One region of the Marinobacter sp. NFXS9 genome, then DNA from elsewhere that is predicted to be linked to it. Evidence: predicted binding sites of a transcription regulator. Region 1 holds the regulator's gene; each other region holds the start of a gene.
The links. Region 1 encodes FliA, which starts transcription of late flagellar genes. Its sites were predicted from a motif close to CTAAAGTTTNNNNNNNNNNNGCCGNTAA; they were not measured.

Region 1 (5,686 bases):
TTTCGCGCACATCCGGTGCTTCAATGCCATGGTCTACGGAGTTGCGCACCAGGTGAACCAGCGGATCGGACAGGGCTTCGACCAGGTTCTTGTCCAGGTCGGTGTCCTCGCCGTGCATGACCAGATTGATTTCTTTCTTGAGGCTGCGCGCCAGATCGCGTACCACACGCGGGAAACGGCCGAAGACTTTCTTGATCGGCTGCATGCGCGTCTGCATGACGGCAGACTGGAGATCGGTGGTCACCACATCGAGGTTGGCCACCGCTTTGTGCATCTGTTCGTCTTCGCTGTCGTTACCCAGGCGCTGCAGGCGGTTACGCACCAACACCAGCTCGCCCACCATGTTCATGATGTCGTCGAGGCGTTTGGTGTCCACGCGCACGGTGGTTTCGGCAGCCGGCTGGGAGTCCCGCTGCGGTACAGCCGGGCTGGCGGGCGATTTACTCTCGTCCTTGTTGGCGGGAGCGCCCGGTTTCTCAGCCTTCCTGGGCGTTGGTGCCGGTTCCGGCCTCTTCGCTGCCGGCTGGCTGGCGCCCGGGGCACCGGGGCCTTTGCCTGAGCCGTGCAGTTCGTCCAGCAGGTTCTCGAATTCGTCGTCGGTAATCAGCTCATTGGCACCGCTGGTCCTGGCGCTCGCATCCGATGCACCACCGCCCTTTGACGCCGGTTCGACCGAGCCTTTGAACTGCCCCTTGCCGTGCAGGTCATCGAGCAGACTCTCGAACTCATCGTCGGTGATGTCATCACCGCCACTGCCGCCGGATTGCCCTGCTGCAGCGGGCTTGTCGTCGTCTGCCGGTTTACCGCTGTGCTGCCCTTTGCCGTGCAACTCATCCAGCAGGTTCTCAAACTCGTCGTCGGTGATCTGATCGTCGCCGCTGCTGTCGCCGGATGACGATTTCTCATCCTCAAGGGCATCCAGCAACTGCTCGAATTCTTCGTCGGTGATATCGCCCTGGTCCGCATGGCCGCCGGCTTCAGCCGCCGGTTCAGGCTGGGGGGCTGCCTCCGGCTCAGGTGCGGCGGGGGCCTCACCTTCGGGCAGCGCCAGGGCATCCAGCGCCTCGATCAATGCCGGATCGGCCGGTGTCGGTTCCTCCCGGTTGCGTACCTGGTCAAACATGGCGTTGACGTTGTCCAGGGCTTCGAGGACCACGTCCATGAGATCGGAGTCGACCCGGCGCTTGTGGTTACGCAGGGTGTCGAAGACGTTTTCCGCCGAATGACAACAATTGACCAGCGCTTCAAGCTGCAGGAAGCCGGCACCCCCCTTGACGGTGTGGAACCCACGGAAGATCGCGTTTAGCAGATCCCCGTTATCCGGATTCTGCTCCAGATCCACCAGCTGTTCGGACAGCTTTTCGAGTATTTCACCAGCCTCTACCAGGAAGTCCTGGAGAATTTCTTCGTCAGCATCAAGCGCCATGCAGTGTCCTCACTCAAAAACCAAGGCTGGACAGGAGGTCATCGACATCATCCTGGCCGGATACGACATCCTCACGCTCTTTGGCGTTCATTTGAGGGCCTTCGCCTTTTTCGATTGTTGTCGTTGTTTCGCCGATATCATGGACAGTGCCGGTGATTTCATCGACATGGCTGGCCATGACCACCAGGCTGAGCAGGTGTTCTTCCACTTCCTTGACCAGCGCCGTGACCTTCTGGATGACCTGACCGGTCAGGTCCTGGAAGTCCTGCGCCAGCAGGATCTCGGACAGGTTGCCGTAAAGGGCTTCCGCATCGCTGGCCGTTTGTTCGAAGAAGTTGTCGATCCGGTTGTACAGCTCACGGAATTCGCCGGCGCCGATTTCCCGGCGGCGCAGCTTGTGCCAGTCGGCTCGCAGCGCAACGGCCTGCTCCCGCAGGCTGTTGGCCTTGGGCATCGCCTCTTCCACGATGTCCATGGTGCGGTTGGCTGCCTGACTGGTCATGTCCACCACGTACGCCAACCGGTCGGAAGCGTCCGTGATCTTGGACAGGGCTTCCTGCTGCTCCGGGTTCTGCGGATCGATACTGAAGTTGCGAATGGCCTCGTGAAGGCTGCGGGTCAACCGGCCAACCTCACGGTAAAGGCTCTGGTCCCGGACATCATTCAGTTCATTAATCAGGCGCATCGCCGCGGCGTAATCGCCGGCGTCCACCTGTTGCTTCAGTTCTTCCGCCTGGTGCTGCAGCTTCTCAACGACATCGGGATCGAGGGAGCCGGCCTTGTCTTTTTTTGTGCCCATGATTGGCGCTCTGATACTCAGGACTGGATGCGTTCGAAAATCTTCTCGATCTTTTCCTTCAGGACAGCCGCCGTAAACGGCTTCACGACGTAACCGTTAACGCCGGCCTGAGCCGCCGCCACGATCTGGTCACGTTTGGCTTCCGCCGTCACCATCAGGATCGGCAGATTCTTGAGGTTCTCGTCCGCGCGAACGGCCTGCAGCAGTTCAAATCCGGACATGCCCGGCATGTTCCAGTCGGTGACCAGAAAATCGTATTTGCCACTCTTGAGCATGGGCAGCGCGGTGTTGCCGTCATCCGCCTCGTCAGTATTGGTGAAACCGAGGTCGCGAAGCAGATTCTTGATGATCCGTCGCATCGTGGAGAAGTCATCCACGATCAGAATTTTCATGTTTTTGTCCAAAGGGACCTCCAATCATTACAGCCCGGAATACCAATCCAGCGTCCAGTTCAGTGTCCGGCAATCCACACGATGCCGGCGCCACTGAAAGCACCGCCTATTCTGTCGCGTCAACGCCCGCTGTAAAGCGTCCGTTACCAAAAACTACAGTTCCGGGATCAAAGCCTGGGCATCAACGCTGACCACAAGCTCCCGGAATTCGATGTCAACTATTTGCTTGTCGCGCCTGATGTCGCGCGTCCGCCCATTCTGCCCTGCTCAACCGGCGTTTTGCGAACCGGCTTTGAACGGCGTGGCTAACGGACTTCCTGCCAATCCGTCAGGCGTGATTTCAGGCGCAATGCCGCCTGACTGTGAATCTGGCTGACCCGACTTTCACTGACACCGATGACGGCGCCGATTTCTTTCAGGTTCAGCTCTTCCTGGTAATACAGACTCAACACCAGCTTTTCCCGCTCCGGCAGCGCCGCGATCGCTTCGGCCAGACTGCGCTGGAATCCGGCCGCCGACAGCTCCTCAAACGGACGATCGGGCACAGCCTCTTCATTGTCTATCGGCAGCTCTCCCGATTCATTTAGCTCATCCAGGCTAAAAAGACGGCCGCTGTTGGAATCGGCCAGGCAGGCATGGTACTCCGGCAGGGTCATGTCCAGCTCGTCGGCGACTTCGTGATCCTGAGCCTCGCGCCCGGTCCGGTCTTCGACGGCCTTGATCGCCTGGGCGATGCGACGGGAATTGCGGTGGACGGAACGCGGCACCCAGTCGCCCTTGCGAATCTCGTCGACAATGGCACCGCGAATGCGGATACCCGCATAGGTTTCAAAGGAAGCGCCCTTGCCGGCATCGTATTTCTGGGCTGCCTCGAGAAGGCCGATCATGCCGGCCTGCATCAGGTCTTCAAGCTGGACAGAGGCGGGCAATCGCGCCAGTACGTGCAACGCGATCTTTTTCACCAGCGGCGCATGGTCCTCGACCAGTTGATGGGCCGATTTGCGCGAGCTCGTCTGTTGGTAGATTCCCAGGCCTTTTGCCAACGTCATCAATCCGGATTACCCGTGTGTTTCAATCGACCGTCATACCACGCCACCTGTCGGTCAGGGTACTCCATCAGGCGTCCACCAGGCGCTCAACGAAAAATTCGAGATGCCCCCGTGGAGAAGACGGGAGCGGCCAGTTGTCCACCTGCTGGGCCAGCGCCTTGATCGCCAGCGAGGCCTTGGCGCGTGGATAAGCGTCAAGCACCGCACGCTGCCGTTGTACCGCTTTTTTGACGGCTTCGTCGTAAGGGACGATGCCCACATATTGTAGCGCAACATCCAGAAATCGCTCGGTAACCCGGGTCAGTTTCCCAAACAGATGCTTGCCTTCCTGCTCGTTGCGAACCTGGTTGGCAAGGATGCGAAAACGGTTCACCCCGTAGTCCCGGTTCATGAGCTTGATCAGTGCGTAGGCATCGGTAATGGAAGTGGGCTCGTCGCAGACCACCAGCAGCAATTCCTGAGACGCCCGCAGGAAGCTGACCACCGATTCGGAAATACCGGCAGCGGTGTCAACGATCAACACGTCGATCTGGTCGCCCAGTTCGCTGAAGGCGTTGATCAGGCCAGCGTGCTCCATTGGCGTCAGCTGGGTCATCCGCTGGGTGCCGGACGAGGCGGGAACGATCTTGATGCCGCCCGGGCCGTCGACCAGTACATCGCGCAGGTCGCACTCGCCGTTCAGCACATCATTGAGATTGTGGTTCGCGGTGATACCCAGCAGGACGTCGATGTTGGCCAGCCCCAGATCGGCATCCAGAACCACCACCCGACGCCCCATCTGTGCCAGTGCAATAGCCAGGTTGACCGAAACGTTGCTCTTGCCAACGCCGCCCTTGCCACCTGAGACGGCGATCACCTGGACCGGGTTAACTCTACTCATGCCGGATACAGTCTCTCACGACAACTCTTGATAAGGATGGCCGGTTGATGACCGGCTCGACAGTGGAGCCCATGAACGCCCTGCGGCTGTTCCGGCGGACTCCCGGACCTCAGGCGCCGGCTGCAACCACGGCGGTTTCCCGAACCTGCTTCAGACGCTCCACACCCAGTCTGACCAGTGGAGCCGCCTGTGCCGGATGAATGTCCTCGGGGATGCGCTGCCCATCGGTGTAATACGCCACCCGAAGACCTGTTTCCATGGCAAAGCCTAGCACCTCGCCGAGTGTCAGGGCCTCATCCAGTTTGGTCATGATACACCCGGCCGGATACGCCATCTTATAGCAATGCCACGTGGATTTCATAATGCGAGGCTGGCTGGTGGCTGCCAGCACCAGGTAAGGCTTGACCGGATGCCGGCTTGCAGCCAGCTCCTCAAGCTGTTCCTGGTGGCCGCGATCGGAATGGGTCAGGCCCGCCGTGTCGATCAGAACCAGGCGTTTATCGGACAGGTCATCGAGAATCTGGTCCAGGGAATGACTCTCATCCACCACCCTCACCGGCACGTTCAGGATGCGACCGAATACAAACAGATGCTCATGTGCCGCGATCCGATAGCGGTCGGTGGTGACCAGCGCCAGGGAATCGGCGCCGTGCTCCAGGACATAACGCGCCGCCATCTTGCCGATGGTGGTGGTCTTGCCAGAGCCAGTGGGGCCCACCAACGCAACCAGACCACCCTGCTCGACCAGCTCCTGCTGCTGGGTGCGCAGGCCGGCCGCCAGCGTGCGCAATGCCCGCTTCCAGCCCTCTTCCAGTCGAACACCAGCAGCGTTACGAGACAGCGTGGAGGCCAGCGTGTGGGAAAGCCCGTACTCTTCCAGTCGCTCCATCAGGCGCTGCTGACTCGCGTCCACCGGGTCGTTTGCCGGGCCATTTGCAGCGGCCGGAGAACGACGCTCGTTGACCATATCACGCAGTGAATGGATTTCCGCCCGCATGGCTTCGAGGGCCGCATGGGTGGCGTCCTGAGCGGGTTCGGCAGCCGCCGGTTCCGGCGTGGTGAAATCCAGAATGTCCTGCTCACGGGGTTGGCGCTTTTCACGAATCTCCCGGATACGGTCCCGCGAGCGGCCGAGTTCTT
Region 2 (5,686 bases), on a different contig from region 1:
TGTGCCCGCCCAGGCATGGCCCGCATCAACGGAGCCGGTCGATGGCGAATGAGCCGGCCGCCATCGTCACCCACGGGCTGACCCGTCGCTTTGGCGACCTGACGGCCGTCGATCATCTCGATCTCCAGATTCCCCGGAGCCGCGTCTACGGCTTCCTCGGCCCCAACGGCTGCGGCAAATCCACCACCATTCGCATGCTGTGCGGACTGCTGTTGCCCAGCGAAGGCGACATCCGGGTGCTGGATCTGGACATTCCCAGACAGGCGGAAACCCTCAAGCGCCGCATCGGCTACATGACCCAGAGTTTTTCCCTGTACCGGGACCTGAGCGTGACCGAGAACCTGCAGTTCGTCGCCCACCTGTTTGGCCTCGACCGCACCCGGACCCGCCAGCGCCTGGAGGAACTGATCCAGACCTATCGCCTGGACGCGCTGACGACGCAGTTGGCCGGCACCCTCAGCGGTGGCCAGAAGCAGCGGCTGGCGCTGGCTGCCGCGGTACTCAACGAACCGGAACTGCTGTTTCTGGACGAACCCACCAGTGCGGTCGATCCACAATCACGACGGGATTTCTGGGCCGAGTTGTTCAAGCTGACCGAGGCGGGCACCACCCTGCTTGTGTCCACCCACTACATGGACGAAGCCGAGCGCTGTCATCAGTTGGCCATCCTGCAGGAAGGCAGGCTGATGCGGGAAGGCTCGCCGGACCAGCTCAAGGCGGATCTGGGCGCCCTGCCCCTGCTGGTGGAAACGGCCCGTCCCCACGCGGCCGAGCTCGCGCTGGCCAACCTGCCCGGCGTGCTGTCCAGCGCCCAGATTGGCGCCAGCCTGCGGGTACTGGTAGACAGCGAGAACACCCGGGAACCGGTCGCCGACCGCCTGCAGTCCGAGGGGATCGAGGCACGAGTGGCCCCCACCGATCCCAACCTGGAGGATGTCTTCGTCGCCGCTACCCGGGGAGGCAACGGACCGTGAGCGGTTTCAGCCTGCGCCGCCTGCTCGCCGTGATCCGCAAGGAACTGCGTCAACTGCGCCGGGATCGGCTGACCTACGCCATGATCGTCGGCATTCCGCTGATGCAGCTGCTGCTGTTCGGCTACGCCATCAACATGGACGTTCGCCACTTGCCTGCCGCGGTGGTGGATCAGGCGGGTTCCAGTGCCAGCCGCGAGCTGGCCGAGCAGCTGCTGCAGTCCCGGGTGTTCGATTTCAATGAGGTCCTGACCGCACCGGTAGCGGCCGATCGTCTGTTGCAGCAAGGTGCCATCAAGGCGGCCGTGATCATTCCTCCGGATCTGGAGGAGCGGCTGTCAGACCCGGATCGCAAAGTGTTCCAGCTGGTGGTGGACGGCTCGGACCAGGTGGTCCAGCAGGCCGCCCGCCAAATCGGCCAGTTCCCGGTGCGAAGCCTGATGCGGGGCGACGCGTCAGCGACCGCCGACAGCGTCTCGGCGGTGGAAATCGTGAGCTATTACAATCCCCAGCGGGAAGCGCCGCTGAACACGGTACCGGGGCTGATCGGCGTGATCCTGACCATGACCATGGTGATGTTTACGGCGATCGCGTTGGTGCGGGAGCGGGAACAGGGCAACCTGGAATTCCTGATCACCACGCCGCTGTCGTCGGCAGAGCTGACCATCGGCAAGGTCCTGCCCTTCATCGGCATCGGGCTGGTGCAGACGACGCTGGTGCTGATCCTTGGCGCCCTGGTGTTCCAGGTGCCGGTGCGCGGCAGCCTGCTCGCCCTCTATACTGCGGCACTGGTCTTTATCATCGCCAGCCTGGCCCTGGGGATTTTCATTTCGACGCTGGTCACCACCCAGTTCCAGGCCATGCAGGCGGCGATCTTCACCTTCCTGCCGCAGATGCTGCTGTCCGGTTTCATCTTTCCGTTCGAAGGCATGCCCACACCGGCGCAGTGGCTGGCCGAGGTGCTGCCACTGACTCATTTTATCCGCCTGGTGCGGGGCATCATGCTGCGGGGCGCCGGTCTCGTCGACCTGTGGCCGGAACTGTTGGCGCTGGTGGTGTTCGCGTCGGTGGCGATGTGGATCGCCACCTTGCGGGTGCATAAGCGGTTGGACTGAGCGCCGGTTACAGCCCCAGGTCCTGCTTGACGGCGGGCAGCCCCGGCTGGCCATCAACGGTGGTCACGCCGTCCAGCCAGGCGGACAGCACGTCCGGGTGTGCTTTCAGGTATGCGCGCGCGGCCTCGTCGGCCTCCTCGCCATCGTTGAGGATGCTGCCCATGATCTGGCTTTCCATATCCAGTTTGAACTGCAGGTTATCCAGCAGCGTGCCCACATTGCTGCAGTCGTCGCTGTAGCCGTTCCGGGTCAGCGTGTAAATGGTGGCGCCACCGTAGTTGGGCCCGAAGTAGTCGTCGCCGCCGGACAGATAGGTCAGGTCGTGCTGCAGGTTCATCGGATGCGGTTCCCAGGCGAGGAACACCACAAACTGGTCTCGCCGTTCGGCCCGGCTGACCTGGCTGAGCATGCCCTGTTCGCTGGACTCCACCAGTTTCCAGTCGCCCAGGCCGAAGTCGTCGTTATCAATCATCTTCTGGATCAGGTTATTGGCCGGCGCGCCCGGTTCGATGCCGTAAATCTTGTGGTCGAACTGGTCCGCGTGCTTGTCGAGATCGGCAAAGCTCGTCACGCCTGCCTTCTCCTTGACGTCATCCGGCACGGCCAAGGTGAACTTGGCGCCCTTCAGGTTGGCCCGCAGGCGTTCGTAACCGCCCTCATACTGGTCGGCGAACTTCTGCTGGGCCGGCATCCAGTTGCCCAGGAACACGTCGATGTCGTTGTTTTGCAGTGATCTAAAGCCGATTGGAACGGACAGCAGATCGATGCTGGTGTCGTAGCCGAGCCCCTTCAGTACGGTCGTGGTCAGGGCGTTGGTGACGTTGATGTCGGTCCAGCCGGGATCGCTGAAGCGGACCGTCTGGCATTGTTCCGGAACGGCCGCCTGGGCCGAGACGGCCAGCGTGCAGGCACCCGCCAACAGCAGGGATTTCAGCGCTCGCATTCGATGCTGCATGGTCGATTCTCTCCTTTGTGCTTCGTTAATTATTCGGTCCAAAACAGGAAGGCACATCCGGCGCCAGAGACTGTCCAGTTCCATCAGGCTGGCCAGCCGAATCAGCCTGTAACTCCGCACTGCTCGGGGGATAGGCGGCCGGCAGCACCTGTTGTGTGGGTCGATCAATGTGTAATGGCTGGATAATGACCCATCCGTCAACGCGCTATCGATCCGATTCGTTGTTATCAGGGTCATAAGCGGCATGTACATGAAGCCATTTATGGTGCGCGTGGCCAGGCAGCCTGTAAACCAAGGTCTGGCTAATGCCTGACATCACCCCAGCTAATACCGAACATCGAATCTCCCCCTGCTATCTGCTGGCCGGCAATCACTCATAACGTCGCTCGACCGACCGGGGCATCGGCTGGATGCAGCGGCACTCGCGGCCTTTCCGGGTGCCGCTCCCAAAATCGATTTGATGTTATCCCGAGCAACCGTCAGCCAGCGATGATCTGGGCAACGCCGGGCTGGGTGACAGAGTAAAGTTTGTCGACTATTGGTCGATAAACGTCCAACGAATGCCGCCAGCAGGACGGCGGTGCCTTATCGATCAGGAGCCCGACTCGATGTCCGTCAAGAAGAAGTTTTTCCTTGCCATCACCCTGCTGATTTCCGTTGTCGTGATCGCAGGCGCCGTTTTCACCATCGTTTCCCGCGACAACGAACTGACCCACACGGCGGAAAGCCAGTCCACCGACGCACGACAGCGGGTCATACGACTGCTCTCGGTCACCGATTCCATCATGATGGAGCGGGTCAAGAGCAGCATGAACGTGCTGATCAAGCGCGGCAAAGCCATCGGCGTACCGGGACGCGGCGACGACACCCGCGTGGGCGACCGCACCGTGCCGGATCTGCAGCTGGGCGGCGAGCCCATGGCCAACCACTATGAGCTGGTCGACGCCCTGACCGATGACATGGGCGGCACCGCCACACTGTTCGTCTACGACGGCAGCGACTACGTGCGCGTCTCCACCAATGTGAAGAAAGACGGCGGCCAGCGGGCTACCGGCACCATTCTCAACCCGGAGGGCGCCGCTTTCCGCGCCATCCAGTCCGGCAAGGCGTTCTATGGCCAGGTGGATATCCTGGGCAAACCCTACCTCACCGGCTATGCCCCGATGCGCGATGGTTCCGGCCAGGTGGTGGGCATCTGGTATGTCGGCTACTCGGCGGATATGTCGCTGCTTGAGGACGCCATCGCCGGCTCGCGGGTTCTGGACCGGGGCTTCGTAGCGCTGGTGGACGACAAGGGCCGTATCCGGATGCATTCGGACAACCAGACCGACGATGTGGTCAAGGCCGCCCTCACTGGCGATAACGGCGACTGGGTAAAATCGGAAACGCCCTTCGATCCCTGGGGCTACAAAGTGGTGTCGGCCTACTCCAGCGACGAGCTGACCGACACGATTACCGCCGACTCTCTCGGCACCGCCCTGGTCATCGTGATTGTGGGCGCCCTGCTGATTCTCGCCATCCACCTGTTGGTGTCTGCCGTCATCACGCGCCCGCTGAACCGGATGATCGGTGCGGTCAACGACATTGCCGAGGGCGAAGGTGACCTGACCATCCGCTTCAATGCCACCAGCCGGGACGAGTTCGGTCAGATGGCCAATGGCTTCGACAAGCTTCTGGCCCGGGTGCAGGACACTATCCGCGATGTCAGCGCGTCGTCCCGTGAAGTGCTGAATGCGTCCCAGGGATTGGTGAAGGTGGCAGAGGATTCCAGCGCGTCCATTGCCCGTCAGACCGGTGATACCGAGCACGTGGCCTCGTCCATGCACGAGATGTCGCTGACGGCACAGAACGTGGCGGAAAGCGCGTCCATCGCCGAGGAAGCCGCCAAGGGCGCCGATAACGACGCCCAATCCGGCCATGCGCTGGTGCAGGAAACCATCCGCATCATCGAGCAGCAGACCCGGACCATCGCCGAGTGTGCCGAGTCCGTCACGGAGCTGGATGAGCACAGCGAGGCCATCAGCAGCGTACTGGATGTGATTCACTCCATCGCCGAGCAGACCAATCTGCTGGCGCTGAACGCCGCGATTGAAGCCGCCCGGGCCGGTGAGCACGGTCGGGGCTTTGCGGTGGTGTCCGATGAAGTGCGCATGCTGGCCACCCGCACGCAGAATTCGATCGACGACATCCGCGAGCAGATCGAGCGGTTGCAGTCCGGTGCCAAGGGTGCGTCCCAGAAGATGGATGCCACCCGGGAGCTGGCGGGCAACCTGTCCGCCAAGGCCCAGGAATCCGGCGATGCCATCAATCAGGTTCGCGAGGCGGTCGCCCGCATCTCCGAGCGCAACACCGATATTGCCAGTGCCGCCGAGGAGCAGAGCCAGGTGGCCGAGGAGATCAACAACACCCTGGAACGCATCCACAACAATGCCCAGGAAACCTCCTCCCAGGCGGATCAGACCCGTGCGGCCAGTCAGGAGTTGATTGCCCTGGCGGAGCGGTTACAGAAGGAGCTGGCGCACTACAAGGTTTGATTCAGAGCAACATTGAGAAAGCACTTGCCTGCGAGCTTGTGCGGGAAGTAAGCGAACCTCCTTGCCTCCGCTGCACTAGACGGCCGTCCATGGCCGCTATTGCAACCAGGA
Region 3 (5,686 bases), on a different contig from region 1:
GGTGATGGCGCCCACCGCCGTGAGCTCTGCGGTCAGGAAACACAGCATGTAGAGCACGGAAATCAGGGCCACCCAGCGGCGCACGCCCGTGCCGAAGCAGGCCTGGGCGAATTCGCCGATGCTGCGGCCTTCGGGCAGGTGGCGCCGGATGGCCGGGCCGCAGGCCGCGAACACCAGGAACGGCAGCGCCGCGCCGACGGCGTAGCCGGCCAGGGCGATGGGCCCTACCAAGGCGCCCACTTCGGGCGGTGCAAACAGGATCCAGCCGCCCATGCCGGACGCCAGGAAGGACAGCCCCAGGGCCTGGGCGCCCTGGGAATTGCGGGCGGTGACGTAGTCGTCCAGGCCACCGTCCGCGAAACGGGCGCGCAGGCCCAACCAGGTAAAGACAAGCAATGCGGCGGCAACGGCCGCTACGGTCATGATCACGTCGCACTTCCTCCGCCGGTATGAACCGGATCAGGTTCCAGGGTTTGGACGGCTTCCCGTCGTATTCTCAGCCCGCCGGCGTGCGGTGGACTCCCCTGGCGACAAAATGTGTGGAATGGGTCTTCGGCGACCATACTGACATAGTTCAAAGTCGCAATCGATTGGCGAAACATCGGCTTCACTTCGACCCACGTAGCATTAGCAACATACCGATGGATTCTGATTTACAGGGAGACTGCTCATGCACCTCATTCGAAACAGCCTTGTATCCCTTGGCTTGCTGGCACTGATGACACCGATGGCGCGCGCTGCCGATACCGTCCGCGTCACCCCACTGGGCGGGCAGGATGGGGAGTTCTGCGTCCTCGACCGGGCCCTGGTGTTCGAAGACCCCAACGGCACCCGCATTCTGTATGACGCCGGCCGCACGGTCGCCGGGCCCGATGACCCGCGCCTGGGCAAGATCGACGTGGTACTGGTCAGCCACGTTCACGGCGACCATCTGGGCGACCGGCACATTCCGGAACCCAACGCCGGCAGCTGTGCCTCACCGGCGGCCTCCGAAGACGACGCCCCGCTGTCCAACAGCGTCAAGATTGCGGTCAAGAAGAACGCCCGGATCGTGACAGGTAGTGAAATGGCCAGCTTCTTTGCTGGCCGCCTGGAGGCCGCCGGGGGCGACCCGAAGGCTTCGGTGCTGGTCCGCTTCGGCGCCCATGTGGAGGAAGGCGGCGTCGGTATCACCACGGTGCCGGCGGTGCACAGCAACGGCCTGTCGCCGGCCTTTATCGACGGACAGATGGGCAAGATCCTGTCGGCGGCGGGGCTGACAGCCTATGTCGGCCCGCCCACCGGTTACGTACTGACGTTCACGAACGGCCTGGTGGTCTACCTGTCCGGCGATACCGGCATCACCGCGGATCAGGAAGCCGTGGTGCACGACTACTACGGGGCAAAACTGGCGGTCATGAACATCGGTGATACCTACACCACCGGTCCTGCGGAAGCGGCACACGTGATCAACAAGATGGTCCGGCCCGCCAGTGTGATTCCATCCCACGCCAATGAGCCGGCGACGGAAAAGGGCAAGGTCCGACCAGGGACGCGGACCGACGCATTTATCCAGGCGTCCGACGTGCCCGTGCATGTGCCGCTGAGCGGCCGCACCATGACGTTTGACGCCGGCGGCGAATGTGTCGAGGGCTGTGGTTGATCGCCGCAGGGGTGTCTCGCTTCCGGTCGCCGTCCCCTTTAAGCTGGGCCGGTGACAGGCAGGAGTGAAAACGGATGCCCGAATCCCTGGACTTACCGGATGTGTCCCTGGCGCTCATGGTGGCGCTCAACACGCTCGTTACGGCTATCGCGGTGCTGGTACATTTCCGGGGGCTGTCTTTGCTCAACCGCTACATACCGCGGCTGGGCATTCCCCATCATTTCCGCATCGTGGTCGGAGTGGGCGGTGCCATGCTGGCGCACATGGTGGAAGTCTGGCTGTTTGGCGTTGTGTATTACTGGATGAACGCGTCGCCGTATTGGGGGCACCTGGCAGGCAATTTCTCCGGCACGCTACTGGACTGCGTCTACTTCTCGCTCACCACCTACACCACCGTGGGCTTTGGTGACATCGAGCCGTTTGGACCGATTCGTTTCCTGTGCGGGATCGAGGCACTGACCGGGCTGGTGCTGATCACCTGGAGCGCCTCGTTCCTGTTCCTGGAAATGCAGCGCTCCTGGAAGCCTGGCCGCTGATCCGGCTCAGGCGTCCTCCACCGACACCTGCGCCGCAGCGCCTTCCAGTTCCCGGATGAGTTCCCGCAGGCGCCGGCTCATGTCGGCGCTTTCCACCAGCTGATCGACCATCGCCTGGGTGGTTTCGCGGATGCTCTGGACGTTCTGCTGCACCTCGTCGGTGGCCGAGGTCTGCTGGGCGGACACGTCGGCGATGTCCTGGTTGGTGTCGTCGATGCGCAACACCATGGCGCTGATTTCCTGCAGCGCAGCGGCACCGGCGTCGGCTTCCTCCACACAGCGGCTGGCATCCACCGAGCTGGTGTTCATCTGCTGGACCGCCTCGCCCATAGTGCCCAGCAGCCGGTCGATGGTGCCCTGGATCTGTTCGGTGGAATCCTGCACCCGCTGGGCCAGCTTCCGCACCTCGTCGGCGACCACCGCAAAGCCCCGGCCCTGATCGCCCGCCCGGGCGGCCTCGATCGCCGCATTCAACGCCAACAGGTTGGTCTGCTCGGCGATCCCCTGGATCTCGGTCACGGCGCTGCCGATTTCCCGGCTGTTCTCGGCCAGCGCTTCCACGCTGCCTGCTGATTTCTGGATGACGTCGGCCAGTTGCTGGATGGAGCGGGAGGACTGGGCCACCCGTTCGCTGCCCTCGACCGCGGCACGGCGCGCCTCATGGGACAGCTCCTTGGCCGCATCCGCCTGCCCGGCGATGCCGCGGAAGCTTTCCAGCATGGCCTGTATGGCCTGGGCAGAGCGGTCGGTGCCGGTCTGTTGGCGTTTGAGTTCGTCCCGGCTACGCTCGGCGGCTTCCGTCAGAGCGGCGACTTCACTTTCGAGTCGCTGGATGGCGGCCTTCATACTGCTCACCACGCGACCGGTACGGGCCTGCATGGCGTTGAACGCCTCGCCCATGGCGCCGATCTCGTCGGTGGAATCCACCGGGGCCCGCAGGCTCAGATTACCGCTGGCCTGGACCTCCACCATGGTGTCCTTGAGTCGGTGCACATGGCGCTCAATAAAGCTGATCAACAACTGGGAGCAGGCCATTTCGAAGATCATCAGCACCACCACGACGCCGGCGAAGGCGGCTGCGTGTTCGCTGACGATGACGCTGAGGGGCTGCCCGGTCGCATCGGCCATGCGCGACATGGCAAACAGCACCAGCAACAGCATCACCGCCAATACGACGATGTTGAGCAACCAGAATTTGTATTTGAGACGGGCGTTCTTAAGCAGGCTCATCATAGGCGTCCGGGGTTCTCCAGTGACAGCACCGACACAGGTCCGTCCTGTCGGTCTTATGGTGTTATCGACAGGTGAGCCTGAATCTTCAGTGGGAAAGACGCAGAAGGTCAATAAAACAACGATCAAAGACCCTAGCAGAATCGGGTGGGATCGCCTTGTTCTGAATCAAGGAAAAGGGAAAAGCCGGCAACCGGGAGGTGGTTGCCGGCGTCGGGATCAGGCTTGTTGGGCGTTGGCCAATTGTTCCGGCTGACCGACCGCTTGGCCAGCCAGGGAGAAGACCAGGGCGTCGTCGTCCACCTTGCCATAGCGCAGGTTGATCAGGTCCAGCAGGTAGTTCTGGTAGAGCTTCCAGGGTTTGCGGTCGCCCTGTTTGGGCAGGTGCTCCAGGGCCCGCAGGACGTAACCGGAGTCCAGATCCAGGAAGGGCTCTTCCTCGACGTCGCCACTGACCACCGGCGTCACCTTGTCATAACCCTGCTGGTCCATGTACTGCAGCAGCCGGCAGACGTACTCGCTGGTCAGGTCCGCCTTGAGGGTCCAGGAGGCGTTGGTGTACCCCACCACCATGGCCAGGTTGGGCACGTTGCTGAGCATCATGCCTTTGTAACCCATGGTCTCGTTGGGCTGGATCAGCTGGCCGTCCACATGCAGCTCGGCGCCCCCGAGGGTCACCAGGTTGAGGCCGGTGGCGGAAATCACGATGTCCGCGTCCAGTTCCTGGCCGGACTTCAGGCGAATGCCGTTTTCGGTGAAGGTGTCGATGTGGTCGGTAACGATGTCCGCGGCGCCCTTGCGCAGGGCCCGGAACAGGTCGCCGTTGGGCACCAGGCACAGGCGCTGGTCCCAGGGGTTGTAGCTGGGGTTGAAGTGGGTGTCGATGTCGAAGTCTTTACCCAGCTGGGATTTCAGGTGCTGGCGCAACACGCGACGCATCAGCTTCGGGTAGCGCCGGCAGGCCTGGTAGAACAGCGTCTGCATGGACACGTTCTTCCAGCGGGTGATCTGGTAGGCCGCCTTGGCCGGGAGGATACGGTTCAGCCAGCGGGCGATCAGGTCCACATCCGGTAGCGACAGGATGTAGGTGGGTGAGCGCTGCAGCATGGTGACCTGCCTGGCCTTTTCCGCCATCGACGGCACCAGGGTCACGGCTGTGGCGCCACTGCCGATCACCACTACCCGCTTGCCGGTGTAATCCAGGTCTTCCGGCCAGTGCTGGGGATGGATCACCTGACCCTTGAACTGCTTGATGCCCGGGAAGTCCGGCATGTAGCCCTGGTCGTAGCGGTAATAGCCGGAGCAGTTGAGCAGGAAGTTGCAGGTCAGTTTGACCGGGCGTCCGGTCTTCTGGTCTTTCGCCGTCACCGTCCAGGTGGCGTCCTCGCTGGACCAGTCGTAGTGGGTCACCCAGTGGTTGTAACGGATCTGTTGATCGATGCCGTTTTCCGTGGCGGTGTTCTTGAGGTAGTCCAGGATTGACGGTCCGTCGGCGATGGCTTTGCCCTGGCGCCAGGGCCGGAAGCTGAAGCCGAGGGTGTACATGTCCGAGTCGGAGCGGATGCCCGGGTAGCGGAACAGGTCCCAGGTGCCGCCCATATTGTCGCGACCTTCCAGAATGGCGTAGCGCTTGTCGGGGCAGTGTGTCTGCAGGTGATAGGCGGCGCCGATGCCGGAAATGCCGGCGCCGACAATCAGGACGTCGAAGTGCGTGTTGGCCATCGTGTTGGACCTCGTTACGGCGGATTCTTGTTGAATAAAGCATGTGCTTTAGTTATTTCAACCCGAGTCACCGGGGTCGTGCAAGTTTTAAACAGCGGCGGCCAAGCATTTGGCCCCAGTTCACCGATGGCGCGGGTGCTTGATATTGCCGCCATCTACCCCCAAGACGGGGATATATCGACCGACGAGGTGCGGCCATGACCGACATCCTGAATATCCCCTGTCCCCACTGCCTCAAGACCAACCGGGTGCCGGAGGCGCGGCGGAAAGACGGCCCTAAGTGCGGCGCCTGTGGCAAGCCCGTGCTCGATGGCACCGTGGCCGAATTGAGCGACGCCAGTCTGGCCAACGTCACGGCGCGTTCCAGCCTGCCGGTGCTGGTGGATTTCTGGGCCAGCTGGTGTGGACCCTGTAAGGTGATGGCCCCGGCGTTTGCCGAGGCGGCCCGGAACTGGAAGGGTCAGGCCCTGTTTGCCAAGCTGAACACCGAGCAGGCGCCGCAGGCCTCGGCCCGCTTCGGGATCCGCAGCATCCCGACCATGATCCTGTTCCGGAG

Region 2: J3364_RS13775 (methyl-accepting chemotaxis protein) is a predicted target of FliA. The motif match lies at 3,563-3,590, and genes of this name have one in related genera.
Region 3: J3364_RS19590 (methyl-accepting chemotaxis protein) is a predicted target of FliA. The motif match lies at 3,473-3,500, and genes of this name have one in related genera.

The regions. Positions count from the first base shown of each region.
Region 1 covers NZ_JAGDDW010000002.1:304,601-310,286, reverse strand. The annotation lists gene J3364_RS05030 (chemotaxis protein CheA) at 1-1,426, opposite strand, end outside; gene J3364_RS05025 (protein phosphatase CheZ) at 1,440-2,225, opposite strand; gene cheY (chemotaxis response regulator CheY) at 2,243-2,629, opposite strand; gene J3364_RS05015 (RNA polymerase sigma factor FliA) at 2,923-3,666, opposite strand; gene J3364_RS05010 (MinD/ParA family protein) at 3,734-4,546, opposite strand; gene flhF (flagellar biosynthesis GTPase FlhF) at 4,656-5,686, opposite strand, start outside.
Region 2 covers NZ_JAGDDW010000008.1:98,605-104,290, reverse strand. The annotation lists gene J3364_RS13795 (HlyD family secretion protein) at 1-52, shown strand, start outside; gene J3364_RS13790 (ABC transporter ATP-binding protein) at 42-974, shown strand; gene J3364_RS13785 (ABC transporter permease) at 971-2,086, shown strand; gene J3364_RS13780 (choline ABC transporter substrate-binding protein) at 2,094-3,029, opposite strand; gene J3364_RS13775 (methyl-accepting chemotaxis protein) at 3,650-5,575, shown strand.
Region 3 covers NZ_JAGDDW010000016.1:75,324-81,009, forward strand. The annotation lists gene J3364_RS19575 (SLC5/6 family protein) at 1-423, opposite strand, end outside; gene J3364_RS19580 (MBL fold metallo-hydrolase) at 671-1,642, shown strand; gene J3364_RS19585 (potassium channel family protein) at 1,717-2,178, shown strand; gene J3364_RS19590 (methyl-accepting chemotaxis protein) at 2,185-3,408, opposite strand; gene J3364_RS19595 (flavin-containing monooxygenase) at 3,628-5,130, opposite strand; gene trxC (thioredoxin TrxC) at 5,328-5,686, shown strand, end outside.